Regions from separate parts of the Streptomyces thermospinosisporus genome, predicted to be linked through region 1. Evidence: riboswitches for the same ligand, from Rfam matches in the RefSeq annotation. Region 1 holds a riboswitch; each other region holds the start of a gene.
The links. Region 1 has a riboswitch for cyclic di-AMP ahead of ABD207_RS17635 (transglycosylase family protein). Riboswitches for the same ligand answer to the same signal wherever they lie in the genome.

Region 1 (5,150 bases):
TCGCGTACCAGGGGCGGTCGGCGGTCTCGCGGTCGGTGCGGGACTTCCTGGCCGTGCCCGGGTCGATCACGATGTAGCCGGTCTCGCCCGGCATGACGTAGTGCAGCCGGCGGCGGATCTCCTGCTCGGCAAAGGCGTCGTCCTGCCAGCGCGCCTTGAGGTCGCGCAGCCGTTCGACGCGCTCGCGCGCCTCCTTCTGCTGCTGCCGCAGGTCGGCGATCTCGGCGCGCTGGGAGACGTACTGGCGCATGGGGTAGGCGAGGGCCACGATCAGCGAGCAGACCACCAGGGCGAGCAGCGCGGCCCGGCCGGTCAGCCGGGAGCGGCGGGCCTGTCGCCGGGTCTGTGAGCGGTAGACCCGGGCCGCGGTCTGCTCACCGATCAGCCGGATCCTGGTCGCGGTGGAGAAACGGTCCCGGTCCTTCACGGCCATCTGCCTGGCGCCTCCCGTCCACGCGCGTACGTCCCCGCACACGGTACGGGACCGAGTACGGGGACGTACGACGCTGCCCTCTCACGGGGACGAAAAGCCCCGTGTGGCGTCAGCCCTTGAAGCGCGGGAAGGCGGAGCGGCCGGCGTACACCGCCGCGTCGTCGAGGATCTCCTCGATGCGCAGCAGCTGGTTGTACTTGGCGACGCGCTCGGAGCGGGCCGGGGCGCCGGTCTTGATCTGGCCGCAGTTGGTGGCGACGGCCAGGTCGGCGATGGTGACGTCCTCGGTCTCGCCGGAGCGGTGGGACATCATGCACTTGTAGCCGTTGCGCTGGGCCAGCTCGACCGCGTCCAGGGTCTCGGTGAGCGAGCCGATCTGGTTGACCTTCACCAGCAGGGCGTTTGCGGCGCCCTCCTCGATGCCGCGGGCCAGGCGCTCGGGGTTGGTGACGAACAGGTCGTCGCCGACGAGCTGGACCTTGTCACCGAGCTTGGCGGTGATGGTCTTCCAGCCCTCCCAGTCGTCCTCGAACAGCGGGTCCTCGATGGAGACCAGCGGGTAGGCGTCGACCAGCTCGGCGTAGTACTCCGTCATCTCGGCGGCGGAGCGCTCCTTGCCCTCGAAGACGTAGGAGCCGTCCTTGTAGAACTCGGACGCGGCCACGTCCAGGGCGAGGGCGACCTGCTCGCCGGGGGTGTAGCCGGCCTCCTTGATGGCCTCGAGGATGAGGTCGAGGGCCTCGCGGTTGGAGCCGAGGTTCGGGGCGAAGCCGCCCTCGTCGCCGAGGCCGGTGGACAGGCCCTTGCTCTTCAGGACCTTCTTCAGGGTGTGGTAGACCTCGGCACCCCAGCGCAGCGCCTCGGAGAAGGACTCCGCGCCGATCGGGGCGATCATGAACTCCTGGATGTCCACGTTGGAGTCGGCGTGCGAGCCGCCGTTCAGGATGTTCATCATCGGCACCGGCAGCAGGTGCGCGTTGGGGCCGCCCAGGTAGCGGAACAGCGGCAGGTCGCTGGCCTCGGAGGCGGCGTGGGCGACGGCGAGGGAGACGCCGAGGATGGCGTTGGCGCCGAGGGAGCCCTTGTTGTCGGTGGCGTCCAGGTCGAACATGGCCTGGTCGATCAGGCGCTGCTCGGTGGCGTCGTAGCCGACCAGCTCAGGGCCGATCTGCTCGATGACCGCGAGAACGGCCTTCTCCACACCCTTGCCGAGGTAGCGGTTCGAGTCGCCGTCGCGAAGCTCGATGGCCTCGAAGGCGCCCGTGGAGGCGCCGGACGGGACGGCGGCACGACCGGTGCTGCCGTCGTCGAGGCCGACCTCGACCTCGACCGTGGGATTGCCTCGGGAGTCCAGGATTTCCCGGGCTACGACGACGTCGATGGACGGCACGAGCATCTCCTTCTTGGATGTGACGCGAGTGTGCAGGGCCGTGGTGGCGCTGCGAGACCGAGCCTAACCGGCTCCGGGCGATCGGCCATCCGGTCGCCCATCCCGTGGGACGGAACCGAGCATAGATTGTTTCCGGGCGGAACAAACGCGGTTCGATGAAAAAGCCCGCCCCGGTGCGCACGGGGGGAACACGCACCGGAGCGGGCGGACCGCGGGGCCGCTGCTTACTTCAGGTGCAGCTGCTGGCCCGGGAAGATGAGGTCGGGGTTCTCGATGATGTCGTCGTTCAGCTCGAACAGCTTCTGCCAGCCGCCCTTGACGCCGTGCTCGGCGGCGATGGAGCTGAGCGTGTCGCCCTTGACGACCTTGTACTCGCCGTCGCCCTTCTCGACCTTGTCACCGGCCGGGGTGGTGACGGTCTTCTTGGCCTCGGCCTTCTTCTCGGCCTTCGGCGCCGGACGCTCGGTGGAGCGGGACGCCTTCTGCTCCGCGCGCTCGGCGGGGGCGGCGGCCTTGGGGGCCTCGGCGGCGGCACCGTGGTACGGGGCGTTGGACAGGTTCTTGCCGCAGACGGGCCAGGCACCCTTGCCCTGGCCGGCGAGCACCTTCTCGGCGATCTCGATCTGCTGCGCCTTGGTGGCCTTGTCGGCGGTCGGCGCGTACTTCGTGCCGCCGTAGGCGGCCCAGGTGGAGGCGGAGAACTGCAGACCGCCGTAGTAGCCGTTGCCGGTGTTGATGGACCAGTTGCCGCCGGACTCGCACTGGGCGACGGCGTCCCACTCGGAGGCGGTGGCGGCGGAGGCCGAGCCGGCCGCCATCAGCGGGGCGGCGACGGCGGCGCCGGTGACACCGGCGATGGCGATGGCGCGGGTGGACCGCTGAAGGGCGGTCGGACGACGGTGCTTGCCCTTGCCGGAAAACAGCATGGATGGATCCCCTCACCGACGCCTGCGAGGTGAGCTGTCGGGTTCGGGCCGGTTGAGTTGCCCGGCCACGCCCCTCACGGGACGCGGCTTCACCCCAAGCCGCACTCCGGTGCCAGGCACCGGAAACGGCACTTACCTTGGGTCCCCCGCTCCTGCCTACGGCGCATGACGCGACGACTGTTCCCGGGTGCCACTGGCAGGATTCGGCGTGGCGGCAGCCGGGGCCCGCGATGACGAGCGGTCACGACCGTAGACACCTGTTCGGCCGATTTTCAAAGACGATCAGGGCTTCTGAGACCTATCTCTCACCACTTTTATATCGGGCATTCAGCTCGAATCATGACGTCAACTACCGTCCGATCCGCGGCTTTTCACCCGTCACTTCCCGCTCGCACCCTCTGCGACCTCAAGCGTCTGACCGGGCAGGATGAGGTCCGGGTCGTCACCGACGACCTGCTCGTTGCGCTCGTACAGCGCACGCCAACCGCCGTCCACCTCAAGGGAGTCGGCGATGGACCACAGGCTGTCCCCGCGGCGGACGGTGTAGGAGCCGTCGGAGGCGTCGCCCGAGGGGCGCGCGGCATGCCGGCCGGACGACCCGGATGCGAGGTCCTCCTCCTTCTCCTCGGCGCTGGGGCCGCGGTGCCGGCCGGCCCCGGTGGAGGCGCCGGTGTCGGTCAGCGCGGAAGAGCCGGTGCTCTGACCGGACTTGTCCGGCTCGTCACCGTTTCCGGTCGTTTCGACGGCCGAGGGCCCGGAGTCGGCATCGGTGGACTTGTCGGACTCGGGCGATTCGTTCGCATCGGCCGAGCCTGCGGAGCCCTCCGCACCGTCTCCGCCCTCCCCGCCCTCCGTGGCGGTGGGCGACGCGGACGAAGAGACGGACGGATCGACGGAATCCGACGAGCCGGACTCATCGGTAGATTCGCCGCTTTCCGGCGTATCCGTCGAGGACGGGGACTGCGAGCCCGTGCCCGTGTCAATCCCCTCGGCCCCCGAGCCCTGCTCCAGCCCCGCGAGCAGGCCGCAGGCGCGCCAGGCGCCGACACCCTGGTCGGCGAGTATGCGTTCCGCGACCGCTATCTGCTGGTTCCGGCTGGCCTGGTCGGCGCTGGGCGCGTACTCCAGTCCGCCGTAGTTCTCCCAGTCGTCCTGGGTCAGCTGCAGACCGCCGTAGTAGCCGTTGCCCGTGTTCTGGCTCCAGGAGCCGCCGGACTCGCACTCCGCGACCCGGTCCCAGGTCTCCCCGTCGGCCGCGCTGGCGCCGCTCGCCCCCAGAAGCGGAAGGGCGATGGCGGATCCGGTCACTCCGGCCGCGACAAGGAGAGCCGGAGCCTGGCGGGGGCGACGGTGGCGACCGTTCCCGGAGAGCATGCGGAGACCTTTCAGACGACAGCAGTGACCAGCGCGGCGCACCGGATTGGACGTCGCGTCGACAGGGAACGTATCGGCAGACGATCAGTTGTCACAAGTTCATGCCGCGCAGATCACGTGAAGATCACATAGTTGAATGTGTGTCATGTTTGCGCTGGTCGGACGGGGTGCTCAAAGTCCCGTCCGTTTTCGGAAGTCAGGTCCGCAAAGGGGTGAATTCCACGGGCAGTGTGCGCAGTCCGCGCATGATGAGCCCGCCGCGCCAGCGCAGTTCGTCCGGTTCGACCGCTAGGCGCAGATCCGGCAGCCGGGTCAGCAAGGTGCCGAGCGCGGTCTGCCCCTCCAGCCGGGCCAGCGGCGCGCCCAGGCAGTAGTGGATGCCGTGGCCGTACCCCAGGTGCTGGTTGTCGCGCCGGCCGAGGTCGAGCACATCCGGGTCGGCGAACCGCTCCGGGTCACGGTCCGCCGCGGCGAGGACGACCAGCACGGGGTCCCCGGCCTCGATCCGCTGCCCGCCGATGACGACCGGCTCGGTGGCGAACCGCCAGGTGGCGATCTCCACCGGGCCGTCGTAGCGCAGCAGCTCCTCCACCCCGGTGGTCAGCAGCTCCCGCTCCCCCGCGGCCAGGGACCGCTGCAGCCGGGCCCGCTGCTCGGGATGAGTGAGCAGGGCGTAGGTGCCGTTGCCGATGAGGTTGACGGTGGTCTCGAAACCGGCGAACAGCAGGATGAACGCCATGGCGGCGGCCTCGTTCTCGGTGAGGTGCTCGCCGTGGTCGGAGGCCCGGATGAGACCGGAGATGAGGTCCTCGCCGGGTGCCGGACGGGCGGGCAGGACCGCGCGCTTGCGGTGGATGAGGTCGGCGAGATAGCCGCGCATCTTCTTCACCGAGCGGGCCACTCCGCCGCGCGGGCCGCCCTGGTGACGGATCATCATGCCCGCCCAGTCCCGGAAGTCGTCCTGGTCCTCGCGGGGCACGCCGAGCATGTCGCAGATGGCGTAGATGGGCAGCGGGAAGGCGAACTC
Region 2 (5,150 bases), on a different contig from region 1:
GTCTATGTGAAGCGCGACGAGGAGAAGGTGGACAAGGGGCTGTTCGGCCTGGTCGGCCTGCTGACCACGGCGAACGTCTTCATCGCCGTGCTGTGGACCTGATCCCCTCCGGCACCGGTCCCGGCCCGACCGCGGAGCGGACCGCGCCGATCGCGACCGTCAGCCAGGCGGCCACCGCGATCCACACCAGCACCTCTCCCAGCCCCTCGAGCCACGGGGCGTCGACCACGGCGGACGTGGACAGCGCCGCCGTCGCCGTCATCCCCAGCGGGAACACCGTCGACCAGCGCCGCGGATCGTAGGCCGTCCGCGGCCAGCGGATCTCGCCGGCCAGCAGCACCACGCACAGGACCAGGTCCAGCACCACCAGCACCATGGTCATGACGCGCAGCACATGGCTGTCGTCGACGTTCCACAGGTACAGCCGCATGCTGTCGGCGGCCAGCAGCTTCGAACCGGCCAGCGCCGAGATGCCGAGCGCGCCCGCCGCCACCCAGTGGTCGCCCTTGCCCTCGGCCGTCTGCCGGAGGTCGAATCGGGCGAGGGCGAAGGCGTAGAGCACCAGCCCGAACCAGAACAGCGCCAGCGCCGCATGCGCCAGCCACGCCGCCGACTCGGCCGCGGCGAGCGTCGCCGCCAGCAGAGCCAGCCCCTGCGTGGCCACGCAGCACAGGAACACCGCCCCGGGCATCCTCGGCCGCCAGCTCCCCACCACCAGGACGAGCAGCGGCGGCCAGAGCACCGCGGCCAGCGCCAGCAGCGCCTCGGCGAGCGTGCTCCAGTCCTCCGCGGCGAAGCGTGAGCCGATCACGGTGGTGGCCGCCACGGCGGTGAGCGCGCCCGGTGTCTGCGCCTCCGCCCGCCACCGCGTGCGCTCCCGCAGCAGCCGCAGCGCGAACTCCGCCGCCAGCCCCGCCCACGCGACGCAGGCCGCCCCGAGCATGGTCCGCGAGAGCACCTCGTACTCCGCCGGATGCAGCGCCAGCGACACGATGCCGCAGGCCATCACGGCGGCACCCTCCGCCGGGGACCGCCGCGCCCACCAGGTGCGGAAGGGGGACGGGCGGGAGGGGCGAGACATGCGCCGATGCTAGAAGAGCCGCCCCACGACACCCCGCCGGGCAACGCGCGCCCGCGCACGATCACCCGCGCAGGGGCATCGCTCGCGCAGAGGCACCATTCGGGTGCGCCCGCCGCACGCCCAGGCCGCCGGCGGGGCGGACTCCGCTTCGTCCGTCAGCCGGGGCGGACCGTCCCTTCTCCGCCAGGGCCTTCTCCGCCAGGGCCTTCTCTGTCAGGCGGGCCGGACCACGCTGTGGATCGCAGACTCGCCGTCGTAGTAGATCGACTCCTCGCGCACATAGGTGCCCGGCTTCGGGGCGTGGATCATCATGCCGTTGCCTATGTAGATGCCCACGTGGGTGACGTCGTCGTAGAAGAAGACCAGGTCACCGGGCTGCGCCTGGGACACCGGGACCGTCGTGCCGGCGTTCACCTGGTCGTAGGTGGTGCGCGGGAGGGTGACCCCGGCGGCCTTCCAGGCGGCCTGGGTCAGGCCGGAGCAGTCGTAGGAGCCGGGACCGGTCGCGCCCCATACGTACGGCTTGCCGATCTGGGCGCGGGCGAAGGCGATGGCCTTCGCGGCCTTGGTGGCGTACGACGAGTCCGTCGGGGGCGGAGTCGTCGTGCCCGAGGAGGAGCCGGACGAGCCGCTCTCCTGCTGAGCCGCCTCTCGCTGTGCCGCCTCCTGGGCCTTGCGCTGCTCCTCCTGCTGCCGGGCCAGCTCGGCGGCCTTGCGGGCGGCCTCCTCCTGCTTCTTCTTCTCGATCGCCGCGAGCCGCGCCTTCTCCTCGGCTGTCAGCTTCGACATCAGCTCGCGCGCCTCGGCCAGCTTCTTCTGGACCTTCGCCTTGGCGGCCTTCAGGTCGTTCTGCGACTCGGTGAGCGTCTGGAGGCTCTCGGTGGCCTCCTTCCGCTTCTTCATCGTCGCGGACTGCTGCTCGACGTAGTCGTCGACCGCTTCCTTCTGGCGGCCGGTCATCCGGCCCATCAGATGCTGCTGGTCGAAGACCTCCTGCGGCGAGTCCGCGAGCAGGAAGGTGGCGGTGTTGGACACGCCCGCGCCGGTGCGGTACTGGGCGGCGGCGTAGGAACCGAGCTGTTCCCGCGCCTCGTTGAGCTTCTGGGTGCGCTGGGCGACGTCGTCGAGCAGGGAGTCGACGCGCTTGCGCTGCTTCGCGGTCTTCTCCTTGGCCGCGTTGTACTTCTCGGTCGCCCACTCCGCCTGGCGGTACAGGTCGCCGACCTTCTTCTCGACCTCTTCGAGACTCGGCTTGTCGTCCGTCGGGGCGGCGTTGGCGGTCTGGCCCAGCAGGGCCACGGAGGTGAGGGCAGCCGTGGCGAGGGCGGGGGTGCGTATGCCTGCCACGCGTGGTACGGGGGTGCGCGACTTGCGATGCGACGCCAAGGGAGGCGACTCCTTCCAATGGTCCGCCTACCGGGTTAGCTGTCGGGTTCGGGCGGGTGCTTGGAAGGGTTGCCCTACGGCTGCTCCGCACGGGAGTGAGCCGATTCACCCCAGGTCTCGGTTGGGTCCCCGGCTCCGGGTGCCATCGGTCGGCACTGCCGGACTCGGCGGAGGCCGTGCGGTCCGGCGAGGTTCGCCGGTGGGGGTCGTACGGCCCGTCGGCACGGTAGCCAACTGGTGTGGCCCCTGTGAAGGTTGGTGGGCGATATGCCCGATACATTTTCGTGACCTTAGGGTCCGGGTGACACAGGGTGCCCGGCCGGTGCTCGACGGTGTCCGGGCCGGCGGCCCGGATCCGCCCGCCGGGAAGGGCCGGGAAGGCCGGGAAGGGCCGGGAAGGCCGGGAAGGGCGGGAAGGGCGTGGCGGGCGTCCGCCGGGAATGTGTGGATGTTCCGGGGCGGACCCGGGCTGTCGGTGGTGCGCCCTAGACTCGGAGAGCGATGAGCAGCCTCTTTGACGACAGCTTCCTGGCGAACCTCCAGGCCCAGCCGGGCCCCGCGGACGAGCCGCCGCCACCACCCGAGGACGATCACGTACCGGAGCCGCTCCCGGACGATCTGTTCGGCGGGAAGTTCGACGTGCCGCCGGAGCGTGAGGAGTACTACCGCGACGGCGCCCCCCGCCCGGTGACCGACTCCGCCGCGCTCCTGGAGGGGCTCAACGACAATCAGCGCGCCGCCGTCGTCCACTCCGGCTCACCCCTGCTCATCGTGGCCGGTGCCGGCTCCGGCAAGACCCGTGTGCTCACCCACCGCATCGCCTATCTGCTCGCCGAGCGGAACGTGCATCCGGGGCAGATCCTGGCGATCACCTTCACCAACAAGGCCGCCGGCGAGATGAAGGAGCGCGTCGAGCAGCTCGTCGGCCCGCGCGCCAACGCGATGTGGGTGATGACCTTCCACAGCGCCTGCGTGCGCATCCTGCGCCGCGAGTCGAAGAAGCTCGGCTTCACCTCGTCGTTCTCGATCTACGACGCCGCCGACTCCAAGCGGCTGATGGCGCTGGTCTGCCGTGATCTCGAGCTGGACCCCAAGCGCTACCCGCCGAAGTCCTTCAGCGCCAAGATCAGCAATCTGAAGAACGAGCTGATCGACGAGGAGGACTTCGCCGCCCAGGCCTCCGACGGCTTCGAGAAGACGCTCGCCCAGGCCTACGCCCTCTACCAGTCGCGGCTGCGCGAGGCCAACGCCCTCGACTTCGACGACCTGATCATGACGACGGTCAATCTGCTCCGCGCCTTCCCGGACGTCGCCGAGCACTACCGCCGCCGCTTCCGCCACGTCCTGGTCGACGAGTACCAGGACACCAACCACGCCCAGTACGCCCTGGTGCGCGAGCTGGTCGGCCCCACCGAGCACCCCGTGGACGTGCCGCCCGAGGCCGAGATCCCGCCCGCCGAGCTGTGCGTGGTGGGCGACGCCGACCAGTCGATCTACGCCTTCCGCGGCGCGACGATCCGCAACATCCTCCAGTTCGAGGAGGACTACCCGGACGCGACGACCATCCTGCTGGAGCAGAACTACCGCTCCACCCAGACGATCCTCAGCGCCGCCAACGCGGTCATCGAGCGCAACGAGTCCCGCCGCCCCAAGAACCTGTGGACCAACGCCGGAGCCGGCTGCCCGATCACCGGGTACGTCGCGGACACCGAGCACGACGAGGCCCAGTTCGTCGCCGACGAGATAGACCGCCTGGTCGACGCGGGCGAGGCCAAGGCCGGCGATGTCGCCGTCTTCTACCGCACCAACGCCCAGTCCCGTGTCTTCGAAGAGGTCTTCATCCGCGTCGGCCTGCCCTACAAGGTCGTCGGCGGGGTCCGCTTCTACGAGCGCAAGGAGGTCAGGGACGTCCTGGCCTACCTGCGGGTGCTCGCCAACCCCGAGGACTCGGTGCCGCTGCGCCGCATCCTCAACGTGCCCAAGCGGGGCATCGGCGAACGCGCGGAGGCGATGATCGACGCCCTGGCCCAGCGGGAGAAGATCAGCTTCCCGCAGGCGCTGAAGCGCGTCGACGAGGCGTACGGCATGGCCGCGCGCTCGGTCAACGCCGTCAAGCGGTTCAACACGCTGATGGAGGAGCTGCGCACCATCGTCGAGTCCGGCGCCGGACCGGCGACCGTGCTGGAGGCGGTGCTGGAACGCACCGGCTATCTGGCCGAGCTGCAGGCCTCCACCGACCCGCAGGACGAGACCCGCATCGAGAACCTCCAGGAACTCGCCGCCGTCGCCCTGGAGTTCGAGCAGGAGCGCGGCGAGGGGGAGGCCGGGACGCTGGCCGACTTCCTGGAGCAGGTCGCGCTGGTCGCCGACTCCGACCAGATCCCCGAGGAGGACGAGGAGGGCTCCGGCGTCATCACGCTGATGACGCTGCACACCGCCAAGGGCCTGGAGTTCCCGGTCGTCTTCCTCACCGGCATGGAGGACGGCGTCTTCCCGCACATGCGCGCCCTCGGCGACACCAAGGAGCTGGAGGAGGAGCGGCGCCTGGCGTACGTCGGCATCACCCGTGCCCGCGAGCGGCTCTACCTCACCCGGTCGACCCTGCGCAGCGCCTGGGGCCAGCCCTCCTACAACCCGCCCTCGCGGTTCCTGGAGGAGATCCCGGCCGCGTACGTCGAGTGGA
Region 3 (5,150 bases), on a different contig from region 1:
AAGTCGGTCTACCTCGGCTGGGAGGGCTAGGTTCTGTCTCTTTGGGCCAGCGTCGGGCCCGGATGAGGATGCCGGCGAGGTGGAGTGCGGCCTGGTGGGCGATGGCAGGCTTGCCGGTTCGTGCGGCCGGGCCGCGCCACTGCGTGAGCCGGTTGATGCACCGCTCGACGGTGTTCCGCTGCTTGCAGGCCTCGCGGTCGAAGCCGGGCGGTCGGCCGCCTTGGCGGCCTCGCCGCGGGCGGTGGCCGATCTGGCCGGACGGCTGCGGGACGACCGCCCGGATTCCCCGGCGCCGGAAGTGGCTGCGGATGGCGCAGTCCACACCGAACGCAGAAGGCCCTCACCTGTTCAGGCACCCGGTCCGTGTGTCACCAACGTCCCGGGACAGCACACCTGGGCGGCACGACTGCCCGCAGTGACGCGGCCGCAGGTGCCCGCGGTCGGGCGGGCGCGGTTGCCCGCAGCGAGGCGGTAGCCGCGCACGGCGCCCAGCAGGGCACCGGCGGTGGGCGGCCGCGGACCCGCGCGGCGGGGAGGGGTCGGGGTGGTGGTGTCCGCCCGCAGCGGCCGGCGCGTCCGCACCAGTGCCCAAAAGGCGACTGATTCCGCGCCAGACCGAGGACGGATACCACCACCCCGGCCCCGACTCACCCATTCAGCGTGGCGCTGCGCGCACCCTCACCGGGGCCGCGGTTGCGCCGCAGGCATGGCCACGGGGCCCCACCGGCCCGCAGGCAGGGAGAAAGCGCACCCCACCGGGAATCCCGGGAGTCAGCCGGCGCGGTGGACGACCGCGTCGCAGAGTTGCTCGAGGGCTGCCTTGGCGTCACATTCCTGGAGGGGGGCCAGGGCGGCCCGCGCCTCCTCGGCGAAGCGGACCGTGTCGCGGCGGGCCTGCTCCAGCGCCGGGTGCGCCCGCAGCAGACGCAGCGCCTCGGCGTGCCGCGCGTCATCCGTGAGGTCGGAGTCCAGCAGTTCGCACAGCGCCAGATCCTCCGCCAGCCCCAGCCGTGCCGCCCGCTCCCGCAGCCGCAGCACCGGCAGCGTGGCGATGCCCTCCCGCAGATCCGTCCCCGGCGTCTTCCCCGACTCGTGCGAGTCCGAGGCGATGTCCAGCACATCGTCCGCCAGCTGGAAGGCGACCCCCAGCCGCTCGCCGTACTGGGTCAGGACGTCCACCACCGTCTCGTCGGCACCGGACATCATCGCCCCGAACCGGCAGGACACGGCCACCAGCGACCCGGTCTTGCCGCCGAGGACGTCCAGGTAGTGGTCGACGGGGTCCCGCCCGTCCTGCGGCCCGGCCGTCTCCAGGATCTGCCCGGTGACCAGCCGCTCGAACGCCTCGGCCTGCACCCGCACCGCCTCCGGCCCGAGGTCGGCCAGAATGTGCGAGGCCCGCGCGAAGAGGAAGTCGCCGGTGAGCACCGCGACGGAGTTGCCCCACCGCGTGTTCGCGCTGGCAACGCCGCGCCGCACGGCCGCCTCGTCCATCACGTCGTCGTGGTACAGCGTCGCGAGGTGAGTGAGTTCCACCACAACCGCCGACGGCACGACCCCCGGTGCGTACGGGTCACCGAACTGTGCGGAAAGCATCACCAGCAGTGGCCGGAATCGCTTGCCCCCGGCCCGCACCAGATGCTGCGCGGCCTCTGTGATGAAGGGCACCTCGCTCTTGGTGGCCTCGAGCAGCCCTTCCTCGACAGCCGTCAATCCGGCCTGGACATCGGCTTCGAGAGCCTGGTCCCGCACGCTCAGCCCGAACGGCCCGACGACGGTCACGAGGGGTCTCCTGTCTGCTGGTGTCTACTGCCGATTACACGGTTTGTCGATAGGTCGCTGTCGCCACTCAAGTCAGCGTATCCGGTCACGTTTCGATCACCACCAGCGCCCGGGGTTACCCGCCGGGGCCGACCGGATCACACCACCGCATTCCTGATGGTTTGATCACAACACGTCTCGCGGAGCATCACGCAGCATCACGGAGCATCACCGAGCACCCCATTCCACCGTGTCGGGCCCCCACGAGCCCCCTGCCGAGCACTCCACCTCGCGCCACCGAGCACCTCACATCGCCACATCCACCATCCTGCCCGCCTCGGTGCCCGATTTGCCGCAATTACCAGGCGAATTCCTCTTGACGAAATATGCTCCCACCCCCCTCCCTCAGTGAAGTGCCTCACGCCCGGAACCTCACCACCCCCGCACCCGTCCGCACCCCTTTTCCCCATCCCTGCACCGGAGTTGACCCTTGGCGGCAGCAAAGAATCAAGTACACAAATCACCCCAGGACAAGATCAAACGACCACTTCTGTGATGACCGCACTTGTTCCCGGCATGTGCTCTCGCATACGTTCCCGGCCTGCCGGGCGGACGCCGAATCCTGCCGCCGCCCGCACCACCGATCGTCGATCACTCACGCACGGCAGGAGCGGGGGACCCAGGTAAGTCGCCGGGCCGGGCATCCGTCCGGAACGGCTAGGGGTGAAGCCATGCCCGAAGGGGCACGGCCGGGCACTCTCCCAGCCCGAACCCGACAGCTCACCTCGCAGGCGTAGGAGAGGACACACGAACATGCCTGCAACCGGTATGACCCGCCGCTTCCGCGGCCGCCGTCTCGCCCGTACCCTCGCCGTCGCCGGCACCGGCGCCGCCGTGGTCGCCCTGCCGCTCATCGGCGCCACCAGCGCCTCCGCGGCTCCGGCCGCGGCCCCGGCCGCCGCCACCTCGACGGCGTACCCGAACAACCTCGACGGCTGGATCCGCGAGGCGCTGTCGATCATGCAGCAGCACGGCATCCCGGGCTCCTACGACGGCATCTACCGCAACATCATGCGCGAGTCGTCCGGCAACCCGAACGCCATCAACAACTGGGACTCCAACGCCGCCAAGGGCACCCCGTCCAAGGGCCTGCTGCAGGTCATCGACCCGACCTTCGCGGCCTACCACGTGCCGGGCACCGCCTTCGACCCGTTCGACCCGGTCGCGAACATCGTGGCGGCCTGCAACTACGCCGCCGACCGCTACGGCTCCATCGACAACGTCTTCGGCGCGTACTGAGCCGAGTGGCCCACCCCCGGAGGGCTCGGGACGGCTTTGGGGAGCCGCCGGCCGCCCACCGGGACCCTGCTGAGATTCCCTACTGGGACGACAGAAGCGTGCTCTCGGCGGACGAGGACGCGAATCCGGAATCGCACCGGGGCGGCACCTGTTGGGGCAGGTGGCACCCGGTCTCCGGGAACAGACGCTCGAGGACGACGGCCACGCCGTCGTCCTCGTTCGTCGTGGTGACCTCGTCGGCCACCGCCTTCAGCTCCGGGTGCGCGTTGGCCATGGCGACGCCCCGGGCCGCCCAGTCGAACATGGGGATGTCGTTCGGCATGTCACCGAACGCCAGGGTCTGCTCCGGGCCCAGCCCGAGCCGCTCGGCCGCCAGTGCCAGCCCTGTCGCCTTCGTCACACCGCACGGCTGGAGCTCCACGGTCCCCGGCCCGGACATGGTCACCGTGGCGAGCGGGCCGACCACCGCACGCGCGGTCGCCGCCAACTCGTCGTCGGTCAGCTCGGGGTGGCGCAGCAGCACCTTGCTGATCGGCCGGGTCCACAGCGCGTCGCGCCGGTCGACCCGCACGGCGGGCAGCGTGGGGTGCGGCATCCGGTACCCCGGCTCGATCAGGGTCAGCCCGTCCACGCCGTCCTGGTCGACCGCCGCATAGACCTCCCCCACCTCGGCCTCGATCTTGCCCAGCGCGGTCTCCGCCAGTTCCCGGTCCAGGGTGACGGACCACACCATCCGGTCCGCGCCCGCGTCGTACACCTGCGCGCCCTGTCCGCACACCGCGAGCCCCGTGCAGCCGAGGGCCTCCAGCAGGGGCCGCACCCGGGGGGCCGGGCGGCCCGTCACCACGAGGTGCCGGGCACCGGCCCGCGCCACCCGCGCGAGCGCTGCGAGGGACCGGGCGGACAAGGTGTCGTCGCCGCGCAGCAGCGTCCCGTCCAGGTCGGTGGCGATGAGTGAATATGCGGTGGGTGCGGCCATGATCAGAGAATACGGACAACACGCCGGTGCTTCTCACCGCCGTCCGGTACGCCCGCGCCCCATGGCTTGTGCACCGATTGGCAACAAGATGGTCTGCTACCTACCGTCCATGCCCTCCCGGGCGGTACCTTCCAAGTGTCCAGGGGGGACTTGATCGGGGGGTCAGGTGAGCAGTGGACGTGTGCACGTACTGAGGCCGGAGGATCTCGGCGAGGGGGAGCGGCAACGCTGGCGGGAGCTGCGCGCGGCCGCCGAGGTACCGCGCAACCCGTTCATGGAACCGGAATTCACCGCCGCGGTGGGCCTGGTGCGGCCGGGCGCCCGGGTGGCGGTCCTGTACGAGGGGACCGAACCGGCCGGCTTCCTGCCGTTCGAGCGCGGGCCGCTCGGCCAGGGACGGGCCATCGGGCTCGGGGTGTCGGACTGCCAGGGCGCCATCCTGCGTCCGGGCCTGGTCCAGGACACCGCCGAACTGCTGCGGGCCTGCTCGGTGTCGACCTTCGCCTTCGACAACCTGGAGCCCGAGCAGCGGCTCTTCCTGCCGTACGCGGCCGAGGAGCACGCCACCTTCGTCATCGACGTGGAGAAGGGCTACGACACCTACGAGTCGGTGCTGCGCGCCCAGTCGCCGAAGTTCCTGAAGACCACGCTGGCCAAGGAGCGCAGGCTGGGCCGCCAGGTCGGGCCCGTGCGGTTCGTGTTCGACGAGCGCGACCCGGCGGTGCTGCGCACGCTGATGGAGTGGAAGTCGGCGCAGTACCGCAGGACGGGGCGGCGCGACCGGTTCGCCCAGGAGTGGATCACCCGGCTGGTCGGCCGGCTCGCCGAGACCCGCGCGCCCGAGTGCACGGGCACGCTGTCGGTCCTGTACGCCGACGGGCGGCCGGTGGCCGCGCACTTCGGGCTGCGCTCGGCGTCCGTGCTGTCCTGCTGGTTCCCGGCGTACGACCCGGCGTTCGCAAAGTACTCGCCGGGTCTGGTGCTGCATCTGCGGATGGCCGAGGCGGCGGCGGCCGAAGGCATCGGCCTGCTCGACATGGGGCGCGGCCCCGCCGAGTACAAGGACTCGCTGAAGACCGGAGAACTCGCCGTCTACGAGGGAGCGGCGCTG
Region 4 (5,150 bases), on a different contig from region 1:
TGCACGGCGAGGGAGCGGTCGGTGGGTTCGAGGTCGAACTCCAGCCGGACGACGCCGTCCTCGAAGCTGCGCTTCTGGGTGTACCCGGCGTCCGTGAACACCTTGATCATCTTGGTGTTGGCGGGCAGCACCTCGGCGGCGAACCGGCGGATGCCGCGTTCCCGGGCGACGGCTGCGATGTGCTCGAGCAGGGCGGAGGCCACGCCCCGGCCCTGATGGGCGTCCTGCACCAGGAAGGCGACCTCGGCCTCGTCGGCCGGGGCGGAGGCGGGTGTTCCGTCGGTGCCGATCCGGTCGTAGCGGACGGTGGCGATGAACTCGCCGCCGACGGTGGCCGCGAGCCCCACCCGGTCCACGTAGTCGTGGTGGGTGAAGCGGTGCACGTCCTTGGCGGACAGCCGCGGGTACGGGGCGAAGAAGCGGAAGTACTTGGACTCGTCCGACACCTGTTCGTAGAATTTCACCAGGCGTTCGGCGTCGTCGGCGGTGATGGGCCGGATGCGTGCGGTGCCGCCGTCACGCAGCACCACGTCGGCTTCCCAGTGGGCGGGGTACTCGTGCCGGTCCGACGAGGTCTGCATGGGCCCCAGAGTACGGCTCGCGTCCGGCAACGGCGCGAGGCAGTCTGTGGAGAAACGGACGCGGGACCCAGGCCGCGGCGGCCCGCCGTGCGGCACCGAGGGCGGGCGCCGCTCCCGGCATGCCTCACGATATGGAAAACTGGTCTAGACAACCCGGAACACCGAAGGGCAGCAACACATGGCTGAGCGCCGCGTCAACGTCGGCTGGGCCGAGGGTCTCCACGCCCGCCCCGCCTCCATCTTCGTCCGAGCCGCCACGGCCGCAGGCGTCCCGGTGACGATCGCCAAGGCCGGGGGCAACCCCGTCAACGCGGCCTCCATGCTGGCCGTGCTGGGGCTGGGCGCCCAGGGCGGCGAGGAGGTCGTCCTCGCCTCCGACGCCGAGGGCGCGGACGCCGCTCTGGACCGCCTTGCGAAGCTGGTCTCCGAGGGCCTCGAGGAGCTTCCCGAGACCGTCTGAATTCCTCCGCACGGAATGGTTGCGGCACAAAGTGAGGGGTTCGCCCGGACGCCGGGCGGACCCCTCACTTTTCATTTCCCCCGGGCGGCCGATCCCCCGTCGGCACAGCTATTGGGCTTTCCGGGCAGCAGAAAAATCCCCCCGCGAATTTCCCGCGCTCTTTGTATACGGCCCCCGTGTTAATTCCGAGCGCTCGTCGTGTTTACGGCATGTTGCGTGTTCCTCACAGGCTCGCCGGTGCGGTCGCCGCCCGGGGCGGCGCGCAGCCGGTGCGCGGCGGTGGTGCGCTCGGTGTGCTGCGCGGTCAGCGAGCGGGCGCGCTCGCCGTCGCCGCGCGCCACGGCGTCCACGATCGCGCCGTGCTCCGCCCAGTACTCCGCCGGGTCGGCCGGTGCGTCCAGGGCGTACATCCAGGCGATCTTGTGCCGCAGCTGGGTCAGCATCGAGGCCAGCGCCTGGCTGCCGGAGGCCTGGGCGAGCGTCTCATGGAACCAGCTGCCGAGAGAGCGCAGTTCATCGCTGCTGCCCCGGCGGGCACGCTCCTGCCCGAGGCGCACCAGGCCGCGCAGCACCTTCAGATGGGCGTCCGTGCGGCGCTGGGCGGCGCGCGCGGCTCCCAGCGGCTCCAGCAGCAGACGCATCTCCAGCAGGTCGGCGGCCTCCTGCTCGGTGGGCTCCGCCACGCAGGCGCCGGCGTGCCGCCGGGTCACCACGAAGCCCTCGGCCTCCAGGGTGCGCAGCGCCTCGCGGACGGGGACGCGGGAGACGCCGTAGCGGCGGGCGAGGAGTTCTTCGGTGAGCCGGCTTCCGCGCTCGAATACACCGGCGACGATGTCGTCCCGGATCGCCGTGCACACCGAGTGCGCGGGAATACGCATGACCGACCTCCGGCTCAATCCCCGTGACACGCCGACGAAGGACGTGTTGTTTCGTGACTCTATTGCAATCCGGAGGAATTTCCGACGGTGAGCCGGAACTCATACTTGTTTTTGGACAACCGGGCGCGCCCGGCCCCGGGGAAGCCGAAAGCCCCGGCTCGCCCGGCCCCGGGGAAGCCGAAAGCCCCGGCTCGGGGAGCCGGGGCCAGAAGGGGAAGGCGGAGGCGCGCAGTTCGGAGCTTGACGAAGGGCGTGCTCTCAGAGCTTGACGCCGTGCGCGCGGAGGTAGCCGACCGGGTCGATGTCGGACCCGTACTCGGCGCTGGTGCGGGCCTCGAAGTGCAGGTGGGCGCCGGTGACGTTGCCGGTCGCGCCGGAGTTGCCGATCTGCTGGCCCGCGGTGACCTGCTGGCCGGCCGAGACGCTGATCGAGGACAGGTGGGCGTACTGGGTGTAGGTGCCGTCGTGCATCTTGATGACGACCTGGTTGCCGTACGCGCCGCCCCAGCCGGCCTCCACGACGGTGCCCCTGCCGACGGACCGGACGGGGGTGCCGCTCGCGGCGTGGAAGTCGATGCCGGTGTGGCTGCCGGAGGACCAGACGGCGCCGCCGGCCTGGTAGGAGGTGGAGACGTAGGAGCCGGCGATCGGGGAGACGAAGGTGTTGAGGCGCTTGCGCTCGGCCTCGCGCTCGGCGCGCACCTTGGCGGCCCGGGCCTCGGCGGCCGCCTTGGCCGCCTTCTTGCGGGCGGCCTCCTCGGCGGCCTTGCGGGCTGCCTCCTCGGCGGCCTCGCGCGCCGCCTCGTGCTGGGCGGCGGCCTGGGCGTCGATCCGGTCGGCGACCGTGTCGCCCATGTCGATGACGGGGGTGAGGCCGGTCTGCGCCGCGGCGGGCTCTGCGGCGAGGGCGGGAGCGGCGAGCGAACCGACGACGCCGGTGCCGGTGAGGGCCGCTATGCCCGCGGCGCGCGCGGTGCCGCGGTGGATCCGGCTGGGACGACGATGCTTGCCCGTGGCGCGGGTCAACGCCATGTACAGACTGGTCCTTTCCTTCCCTCTCGCCTACCGGGTTAGCTGACGGGTTCGGAGCAGGAAGGTCTCCTACGGACCCCCTCGCGGTGCGCGCGGGCGTCCGATTCACCCCAGGGACTGCCTATGGGTCCCCGGCTCCCCTGGCTCGCGCCGTACGGGGACTCGGCGATGACTGTCCGGTGCCGCGGGTGCGGCGCACTGCCTGACGAACAGCCCGCACGACGCTAAACGGGGCGAGTTTCAATTCCCAAACGGATCCCGGTTTTTGTAGCGCATCCCACAGGGCAGACAGGCCCCCTCCGCCTCAATCCGGGCATAAGTGAGCCCTGGTGACGTTTCCGCCACCAGGGCTCACCCGCGCGTGCCGCGCGGAGGCGTCCGGCGCTCCGTCCGCCCGGTGTCCGCGCTGTCAGCGCCGTCGACCAACCGTCAACTCGCCGCCCGCACGGGCGTCTACTCGGCGCTCACGACGGTGACGTCACCGATGCCGAGGGCCTCCACGGGCGCCTTGATCCGCGCCGCGTCACCGACGAGCACGGTCACCAGACGGTCCACCGGGAAGGCGTTCACCACCGCGGCGGTGGCCTCCACGGTGCCGGTGGCGGCCAACTGCCGGTACAGCTCGGCCTGGTAGTCGTCCGGCAGGTGCTGCTCGACCTGGTCGGCGAGGGTGCTCGCGACGGCCGCGGCGGTCTCGTACTTCAGCGGCGCCACCCCGACCAGGTTCTGCACGGCAACGTCCCGCTCCGCGTCGGTGAGCCCCTCCGCGGCGAGGGTGCGCAGCACGGTCCACAGGTCCTGCAGCGCGGGCCCGGTGTTCGGGGTGTCCACGGAGCCGCTGATGGCGAGCATCGCGGCGCCGGTGCCGTCCGGCGCGGACCGCAGGACCTGGGTGAACGCCCGGACGCCGTAGGTGTAGCCCTTCTCCTCGCGCAGCACGCGGTCCAGGCGGGAGGTGAGGGTGCCGCCGAGGCAGTAGGTGCCCAGCACCTGCGCGGGCCAGACGCGGTCGTGCCGGTCGGGGCCGGTCCGGCCGATCAGCAGCTGGGTCTGGACGGCGCCGGGGCGGTCCACGATCACCACGCGGCCGGTGTCGTCCGCGATCACCGGCGGGACGGGCCGCGGCTGGGCCGTGGAGCCGGTCCAGGTGCCCAGCGTGTCGCCGAGCAGCGCGTCGAGGTCGACGCCGGTGAGGTCGCCGACGACCACCACGGTCGCCGTGGCCGGGCGGACATGCCGGTCATAGAAGGCGCGTACGGCCTTGGAGTCGATGCCGGCGACGGTCTCCTCGGTGCCCTGGCGGGGGCGCGACATGCGGGAGTCGGCCGGGAACAGCTCCTTGGAGAGCTCCTTGGCGGCACGGCGGGAGGGGTTGGCCAGCTCGTGCGGGATCTCGTCGAGCCGGTTGCGCACCAGGCGCTCGACCTCGCTGTCGGCGAACGCGGGCGCCCGGAGCGCGTCGGCGATCAGGCCCAGGCCCTTGGCCAGCCGGGAGGCGGGGACCTCCAGGCTCAGACGGACGCCCGGGTGGTCGGCGTGCGCGTCCAGGGTGGCGCCGCAGCGCTCCAGCTCGGCGGCGAACTCCTCGGCGGAGTGCTTGTCGGTGCCCTCGGAGAAGGCGCGCGCCATGATCGTGGCGACGCCGTCGAGACCGGCCGGCTCGGCGTCCAGGGGCGCGTCGAGCAGCACTTCGACGGCGACGACCTGCTGGCCGGGGCGGTGGCAGCGCAGCACGGTCAGGCCGTTGCCGAGCGTGCTGCGCTCGGGGGCCGGGAACGCCCACGGCTTGGCCTCGCCCGCCTGCGGCTGGGGGTGGAACTCCATCGTGGCGAGCTCGGTCACTTCGCCGCCTCCTCGATCTCGTCGCTGCCGGCGAGGGCAGCGGCTTCCTCCGCGCCCTCGGCGCTGTCTTCCGTGGCGACGGGCTCGTAGACGAGCACCGCGCGGTTGTCCGGCCGCAGGCGGGCCTGGGCGACCTCCTGGACCTCCTCGGCCGTCACGTCCAGGACGCGCTGCACGGCCGTCAGGGCGAGCTGCGGGTCGCCGAACAGGACGGCGTAGCGGCACAGTTCGTCGGCGCGGCCGGCGACCGTGCCGAGCCGGTCCAGCCACTCGCGCTCCAGCTGGGCCTGGGCGCGCTCCATCTCCTCGGGGGTGGGGCCGTGCTCGGCGAACCGCGCCAGCTCCTCGTCGATGGCG

Region 2: another riboswitch for cyclic di-AMP. It lies ahead of ABD207_RS13880 (C40 family peptidase); the one in region 1 lies ahead of ABD207_RS17635 (transglycosylase family protein).
Region 3: another riboswitch for cyclic di-AMP. It lies ahead of ABD207_RS27490 (transglycosylase SLT domain-containing protein); the one in region 1 lies ahead of ABD207_RS17635 (transglycosylase family protein).
Region 4: another riboswitch for cyclic di-AMP. It lies ahead of ABD207_RS21695 (M23 family metallopeptidase); the one in region 1 lies ahead of ABD207_RS17635 (transglycosylase family protein).

The regions. Positions count from the first base shown of each region.
Region 1 covers NZ_BAAAIZ010000049.1:49,361-54,510, forward strand. Annotated here, with positions in the region: gene ABD207_RS17625 (FtsB family cell division protein) at 1-433, opposite strand, end outside; gene eno (phosphopyruvate hydratase) at 543-1,823, opposite strand; gene ABD207_RS17635 (transglycosylase family protein) at 2,048-2,749, opposite strand; cyclic di-AMP (ydaO/yuaA leader) riboswitch at 2,754-2,923, opposite strand; gene ABD207_RS17640 (transglycosylase family protein) at 3,128-4,123, opposite strand; gene ABD207_RS17645 (cytochrome P450 family protein) at 4,320-5,150, opposite strand, start outside.
Region 2 covers NZ_BAAAIZ010000036.1:5,705-10,854, reverse strand. Annotated here, with positions in the region: gene ABD207_RS13890 (hypothetical protein) at 1-102, shown strand, start outside; gene ABD207_RS13885 (tellurite resistance/C4-dicarboxylate transporter family protein) at 80-1,081, opposite strand; gene ABD207_RS13880 (C40 family peptidase) at 1,295-2,467, opposite strand; cyclic di-AMP (ydaO/yuaA leader) riboswitch at 2,475-2,632, opposite strand; gene pcrA (DNA helicase PcrA) at 2,969-5,150, shown strand, end outside.
Region 3 covers NZ_BAAAIZ010000101.1:50,327-55,476, forward strand. Annotated here, with positions in the region: gene ABD207_RS27475 (aldehyde dehydrogenase family protein) at 1-30, shown strand, start outside; partial or broken gene ABD207_RS27480 (IS5/IS1182 family transposase) at 32-313, opposite strand; gene ABD207_RS27485 (polyprenyl synthetase family protein) at 772-1,782, opposite strand; cyclic di-AMP (ydaO/yuaA leader) riboswitch at 2,404-2,570, shown strand; gene ABD207_RS27490 (transglycosylase SLT domain-containing protein) at 2,575-3,060, shown strand; gene ABD207_RS27495 (HAD family hydrolase) at 3,140-4,039, opposite strand; gene ABD207_RS27500 (GNAT family N-acetyltransferase) at 4,206-5,150, shown strand, end outside.
Region 4 covers NZ_BAAAIZ010000067.1:77,428-82,577, reverse strand. Annotated here, with positions in the region: gene ABD207_RS21710 (GNAT family N-acetyltransferase) at 1-581, opposite strand, end outside; gene ABD207_RS21705 (HPr family phosphocarrier protein) at 760-1,041, shown strand; gene ABD207_RS21700 (GntR family transcriptional regulator) at 1,221-1,919, opposite strand; gene ABD207_RS21695 (M23 family metallopeptidase) at 2,178-2,951, opposite strand; cyclic di-AMP (ydaO/yuaA leader) riboswitch at 2,964-3,129, opposite strand; gene ABD207_RS21690 (M16 family metallopeptidase) at 3,405-4,793, opposite strand; gene ABD207_RS21685 (M16 family metallopeptidase) at 4,790-5,150, opposite strand, start outside.